2 linked regions of the Myxococcus xanthus genome follow. The protein of the gene in region 1 interacts with the protein of each later gene in a pairwise test. Links are inferred from orthologs where the notes say so. Each region holds a gene or a part of one and is shown on either strand. Other genes may lie near its edges.

What was found.
Region 2: the proteins of pheT (region 1) and secD interact in binary tests that used the Escherichia coli proteins (3 or more experiments, as listed by UniProt). The link is inferred for Myxococcus xanthus from one-to-one orthologs.

Annotation. Positions count from the first base shown.
Region 1 is NZ_CP017174.1:4,239,488-4,242,849, reverse strand. What follows is about bases 123-3,173. They hold pheT (phenylalanine--tRNA ligase subunit beta), read right to left. Parts: upstream 2,830-3,173; coding sequence 415-2,829; downstream 123-414. Other genes in these bases: pheS (phenylalanine--tRNA ligase subunit alpha), read right to left, coding at 2,891-3,173; BHS09_RS18070 (integration host factor subunit alpha), read right to left, coding at 123-324. Also shown: more of BHS09_RS18070, read right to left, coding at 1-122; more of pheS, read right to left, coding at 3,174-3,362.
Region 2 is NZ_CP017174.1:5,837,454-5,840,731, forward strand. Bases 228-3,194 are described here. They hold secD (protein translocase subunit SecD), read right to left. Parts: upstream 2,614-3,194; coding sequence 841-2,613; downstream 228-840. Other genes in these bases: secF (protein translocase subunit SecF), read right to left, coding at 228-817; yajC (preprotein translocase subunit YajC), read right to left, coding at 2,613-2,969; tgt (tRNA guanosine(34) transglycosylase Tgt), read right to left, coding at 3,112-3,194. Outside these bases: more of secF, read right to left, coding at 1-227; more of tgt, read right to left, coding at 3,195-3,278. UniProt on the Escherichia coli protein: Part of the Sec protein translocase complex. Interacts with the SecYEG preprotein conducting channel. SecDF uses the proton motive force (PMF) to complete protein translocation after the ATP-dependent function of SecA.

The sequences.
Region 1 (3,362 bases):
GGCGGCCTCCTCCCGGGCGTCGATCTCCGCATGATCCTCAGGCGGCGCCTCGCCGTTCAGGGCGCTCTTCAGCACCTGGCTCGGCCGGAAGGTCAGCACCCGGCGCGCCGAGATCTCGATCTCCTTGCCCGTCTGCGGGTTGCGGCCCACGCGCGCCTTCTTCTGGCGCACCTGGAAGTTGCCGAACCCGGAGATCTTGATCTTGTCCCCGCGCTCCAAGGTTTCCTTGAGCGTGTCGAACACGAGCTCCACGATCTCGGCTGACTCCTTCTTCGAGAAGCCGACCTTCTCGTAGACACCCTCGATGATGTCCGCCTTCGTCATGCGAATCCTCGGGAAGCCCTCGGGGCTGAACGCCGGGCACTGTTGCAGCCTTCCCGAAGACGTGTCAACCCTCTGACTTCATTCAGGAATTCAGGCGCGCAAGGCAGCTCCCAGTCGCTGCTTCACCTCGTCCACGATGCGCTGGTGCGCCTCGTTGACCTCCACGTCGGTCAGCGTCCGCTCGGACGAGCGATAGCGCAGCGCGTACGCCAGGTTCTTCCGCCCCTGGGGGATCTGCTCACCGGTGTACACGTCGAACACCTGAGCGTCCTCCACCAGCGGCTTGCCCACCTCCAGGATCACCCGACGCACCTCGTCGTTGGGCAACTCCAGCGGCACCACCACCGCCAGGTCCCGAAGCACCGCCGGGAAACGCGGCAGCGACCGGTACGCCGGCACCAGCTTCGAGGCTGCGTACAGCGGCTCCGTATCCAACTCGAAGACGAACACCCCGTCCGGCAGTCCCAGCGCCTTCACCACCCGTGGGTGCACCTCGCCCACGTGGCCCAGCACCGTGCCGTCCGCAGTCTTCACCTGCGCCACGGCCTTCGGGTGGTACGCCGCCGACCCCGTAGGCACGTACGTCACGCCCTCCACGCGGAGTGCACCCAGCAGTCCTTCCACGGCCGCCTTCGCGTCGTAGAAGTCCGCGCGGGCATCCTTGTGCGTCCAGTTCCGGCCGCCCCCGCGCAGGCCCCACACCAGGCCCGCCACGCGAGGCACCTCGCGGGCCGCCGGACGCTGCCCCTGCCCGCCTTCCGCCTCCTGGAAGTAGGCCCGGCCCGTCTCGTAGATGGCCACCGCCTCCACCTGGTGCCGCACGCTGCGGGACAGGTTCTCCAGCAGACCCGGCAGCAGGCTGGTGCGCATCACCGACTGCTCCGTGCTCAGCGGGTTGAGCAGCGCCACCGGCTTCTCCGCCCCCCCCAGCACCTCCAGGCTTCGCGGCGCGACGAACGAGTAGTTCACCACCTCGTCGAAGCCCGCCCCGGCCAGCGCCTGACGCATGCGGCGCTCGGCCTCGGCATGCGCGGGCTCTGGGGCCAGCGTGGCGAGTCCCCGCGGCAGCGTCGCAGGGATGTTGTCGTAGCCATAGATGCGCGCGACCTCCTCCAGCAGGTCCTCCTCGCGCTCCACGTCCACGCGGGCCCGGGGCACCTCGTACGTCGCCTGCCCCGTCCCCTCCTCCACCGCCTTGAAGCCCAGAGCCTCCAGGATGCGACGGACCTCCTGCTCCGCCACGGACACGCCCAGCACCTGCCCCACCCGAGCGAAGCGCAGCGTCACCTTTCGAGGCGGCTTCGGCGCCGGGTACACGTCCACGCGGCCAGGAGCCACAGTGCCCCCCGCCAGCTCCGCGATCAGCTGCGCCGCCCGGTCAATCGCAGGCACCACCGCGTCCATGTCCGCGCCGCGCTCGAAGCGATGCGACGCCTCCGTGTGCAGCCCGTGCCGCTTCGACGAGCGCCGCACCGTGGAGCCCTGGAAGTTCGCCGACTCCAGCACCAGCCGCTTGGTGCTCTCGGTCACCTCGCTGTCGCCGCCGCCCATGACACCGGCGATGGCCTGCGCCCGGTCCTTGTCCGCGATGACCAGGTCATCCACGTCCAGGACGCGGTCCTTGCCGTCCAGCGTCTTGAGCTTTTCGCCGCGCGTCGCCGTGCGGACGACAATCTCCTGCCCGGCCAGCTTCTCCAGGTCGAAGGCGTGCAGCGGCTGCCCGTACTCCAGGTTCACATAGTTGGTGACGTCCACCACGTTGTTGATGGCGCGCACCCCGGCCGCCTTCAGCCGGTCCTGCATCCACTGCGGAGACGGGCCAATCCTCACGTTCTCCACCACGCGCGCCACGTAGCGCGGGCAGCGGTCCGGGGCCTCCACGCGCACCTTCACCTGCTCGGCGGCGGGAGTGCCCGACTCCGCAGGCTTCGGCTGGGGCACCTTCAGCGCGGAGCCCGTCACCACGCTCACCTCACGCGCCACGCCCAGGTGGCTGAGCGCGTCCGGACGGTTCGGCGTGACGTTCACCTCCAGCACCACGTCATCCAGCCCCACGGCCTCCGCGATGGGCGTGCCCACGCGCGTATCGACCGGGAGGATGAGCAGGCCGCTGGACTCCTCGCTCAGGCCCAGCTCCTTGGACGAACAGAGCATGCCGAAGCTGTCCACGCCGCGCAGGGCCGCCTGCTTGATGTCCATGCCGTTGGGCAGCTTCGCGCCCACGGTGGCCAGCGGCACCTTGTCGCCCACCTTGAAGTTCTTCGCGCCGCACACCACCTGGAGCAGCGCCGTCCCGCCGATGTCCACCTGCGTGACGGACAGCTTGTCCGCGTTGGGGTGCTGCACGGACTCCTTGATTTGCGCCACCACCACGCCGCGAAGGGCTTCCGCGGGGCGCTCCATTCCCTCAATCTCCAGGCCCGCGGCGGTCAGCTTGCGCGCCAGCTCGTCCACGGACGGAGGCAGCGCCACGTAATCGCCCAGCCACTTCACCGAAATCTTCACAGGTCCACCCTCTTCTTCAATCGGCTGGAACACGGGGGCCCACGAGAGGCCCCCTGGAATCTCAGAACTGCTCGAGGAAGCGCGCGTCGTTCTCGAACATCATCCGCAGGTCGTCGATGCGGTAGCGCAGCATGGCGATGCGCTCCACGCCCATGCCGAACGCGTAGCCCGTCACCTCGTTCGGGTCATACCCGGCCGAGGTGAAGACGTTCGGGTGCACCATGCCGCTGCCCAGCACCTCCAACCACCCGGTCTGCTTGCAGATGCGGCAGCCCTTCCCACCGCAGTTCGTGCAGGTGATGTCCACCTCCGCGGAGGGCTCCGTGAAGGGGAAGAAGGACGGGCGGAAGCGCGTGCGCGTGTCCGAACCGAAGAACGCCGTCACGAACGCCGCCAACGAGCCCTTCAGCTCGGCGAACGTCACGCCCTTGTCCACCAGCAGGCCTTCCACCTGGTGGAACATTGGCGTGTGAGTGATGTCCGAGTCGCGCCGGTACACCCGGCCCGGCATCACCGCGCGGATGGGCGGCTTG
Region 2 (3,278 bases), 1.6 Mb from region 1 along the record:
TCAGCAGCGCCGCGATGGCCGTCAGGTTGAACTCGCGCCGGCTCACCAGGTAGTAGCCCGCCACCATGATGACGTCGTGGACCATGGCCACGAGCGCGCCCGGACCGAACTTGAAGTCGAACCGGAACGCCACGTAGATGAGGATGGCGACCATCGAGTACAGCAGCGCCATGATGCCGCGGTTGCGCAGCTGCTTGCCCACCTGCGGACCGACGTAGTCCACGCGGCGCTGCTCGAAGTCCGGCTTCTCCAGCCCGGCGTTGAGCGCGGCGAACACGCGGTCCGCCATGCCGCTGGCCACCACCTGGTAGTCGTAGCCCGTGCCGCCCTGGGCCTCGCCCAGGTCGCGGACTTCCTGTACGCCAATGCCCGCCGACTCCACCGCCTTCGTGACGGCGTCGGAATCCATGGGCTGCGCAGCGCGGAAGCGGATGATGCCGTTGGGCAGGTCCGAGTAGACGTTGCGCACGCCACCCAGCGCCTCCAGGGCCGCCTTGCCCTTGGCACCGCTCTCCTCGTTGAGCTGCGTGACGCCGCCCATGCGGAGCAGGAAGGTGTTCTCCTCCGCCGCGCCGATGTTCTGCACGCTGACGTCCGGCAGGCCACCCTTGTCCGCGCGCTCGCGGACCTCTTCGGCGGTGATGGGGTGGTCGAACTTCACCTCCACCACCGTGCCGCCCGCGAAGTCCACGCCGAAGTTGAAGCCGAAGGCGGCGATGCCGACGATGATCGCCAGGTTCAGCAGCGTGGAGAGAAACAGCGCGGGCTTGCGCTTGCTGATGAAGTCGATGTTCGTCTTGTTCTTGAGAATCTGCATGACGGTTCCCGGACTCCGGCCGGTCAGACGGAGACGACCTTCGCGTTACGACCGTGGACGAAGTAGGTCATGATGACTCGCGTCACCGTGATGGACGTGAACAGCGACGCCAGCAGGCCAATGATGAGCGTGGTGGCGAAGCCCCGCACCGGTCCAGTCCCCGTGAAGAACAGGATGAAGGCGGAGATGAGCGCCGTCACGTGCGAGTCGAAGATGGTCCAGAAGGCCCGGTCGTAGCCCTGGTCCACCGCCGCGCGGGCCGTCTTGCCGTGCCCCAGCTCCTCGCGGATGCGCTCGTTGATGAGCACGTTGGCATCCACCGCCACACCCAGCGTCAGCACGAAGCCGGCGATGCCCGGCAGCGTCAGCGTGGCGTTGAAGAAGGCCAGTCCCGCCAGGATGAGCAGGCCGTTGAGCAACAGCGCGAGGTCCGCGATGAGGCCGGAGGCCTTGTAGTAGATGGCCATGAAGAGGATGACCAAGCCCAGGCCCAGCACCGCCGCCATGCCACCCTTCCGGATGAGCTCGTCACCCAGGCTGGCGCCCACCTGACGAATCTCACCCACCGTCACCGGGGCCGGCAGCGCGCCGGCCTTGAGCACCAGCGCCAGCGTCTGGGCCTCGCCCAGCCACTCCTCGAAGGTGCGGCCACCCATGCGGCCCATGGTGATGCGGGCCGAACCGCCGCTGATCTTCTCGTTGATGTTCGGCGCCGTCTGGACGTTCTCGTCCAGCACGATGGCCATGCGGCGGCCCACGCCCTGCTCGGTCAGCCGCTCGAACTCACGCGCGCCCGCGGGGTCGAAGGAGATGTTCACCTCCGGCTCGTTGAGCTGGCTGATGTTCGCGTCCGCGCTCGCCAGGCTCTCGCCGGTCAGCGGCACGTTCTTGTCCAGCAGGTAGGAGCGGTACGAGGTGCACTCGTTCTTCTTCACCGGGTTGGCGATGCACTCGGTGAGCACCACCCGGTTCTCCGGCACCTTGTCCTTCGTGTACTCGATGATGGCCTCACGCGTCGGGGCCTGGAGCTGCGGGAAGCCGCCCTCCGTGGTCAGCGTGATTTCGCTGCCAGCCGGCGGCGGGGTGGCCTGGAGCAGCTGCGCGAAGAACTGCGGGTTGGTGTCATCCACCATCCGGAACTCGAGCTGCGCGGTGGTCCCCACCAGCTCCTTCGCCTGCTCCGCGTTGCTGCGGCCCGGCAGCGAAATCTGGATGGAATCGGCGCCCAGCTTGCGCACGTCCACTTCCGCCACGCCCCACTTGTCGATGCGGCGGCGGATGACGAGCATCGCCTGGTCCACCGCTTCCGTCCGGAAGACGTTGGCCTGGCTCTCGTCCTGCACCAGCACCAGCGAGGCGCCGCTGCGACTGACTTCCTTGAAGTCAGTGAAGGTGGCCAGGACCTCTTTCTGGATGGCGTCCATGGTCGCCGGGTCCTTGGCCGTCAGGGTGACCTCGAGCTTCTCCGGGTCCGTGTCCGCCGTCACCTCGCCCAGCTTCTTGTCATTGATGTAATTGACAATCTGCTGCGCGCGGCGCTCGGTCCGCTTCTGGAGCGCCGTCTTGGTGTCCACCCGCATCACCATGTGGATGCCACCCTGGAGGTCCAGCCCCAGGTTCAGGCGGTACTTCGCGGGAGGCGCCCAGCTCGGCATCCGCTCCTCGAGCACGGCCAGGTTGTTGCGCTGGTCCCGATCGAGAACGACGAGCGAGTAGTACGTGGGGATGAGGAACCAGATGGAGCCCAGCGTCACCGCGACAATGAGTCCGAACTTCCACCACCAGCCGCGGTCCATCACTTCTCCTCCTTCTTCTCGCCGGCCGCCGTCGCGGTGGCAGCGGGCGTGCCTTCCGCCACCGCGCCCTTGGCGCTGATGGCCGTCTTGAGCACGCGGATGCGCACGCCGCTGGAGACCTCCAGCGTCACGGTGCGCTCATCCACGAGATGGATCTTCCCGAGGATACCCCCGGAAGTGACGACCTCATCACCCTTCTTCAGCGCGGAGAGGAGCGCACGATGCTCCTTCAGTTGCTTCTGCTGCGGGCGGATCATCACGAAGTACATGATGCCCACCAGGATGACCAGGAAGCCCAGGGTGCCCAGCGGATTGCCACCGCCGGCCTGCGCCAGAATCAGAAAGCTCTCAGCCACACACTGCCTCGTCGGTTGAGGAAAGCTTGGGATGGGAGGCCCCCCATTTTGTCCGAGGAAGCCATCCGAAAGGGGGCCCTCTTAGCAAGGGGGGCCCATGTGAGCAAGTGAACGCGGGAAGCCGGGCAATCCATCCGCCCGGTCAGCGACCGCGGGTCCGTTCGGCCTCCTGCGCCTTGGCACGGGCACGGAATTCCCGGGCAAAAGTGGCGAACCGGTCCTCTGCCACCGCGCGCCGGACTTCTGCCATCAGTCCCAGGAAGTAGTGGAGGTTGTGAATCGTGTTGAGCCGCATGGCCAACAGCTCCT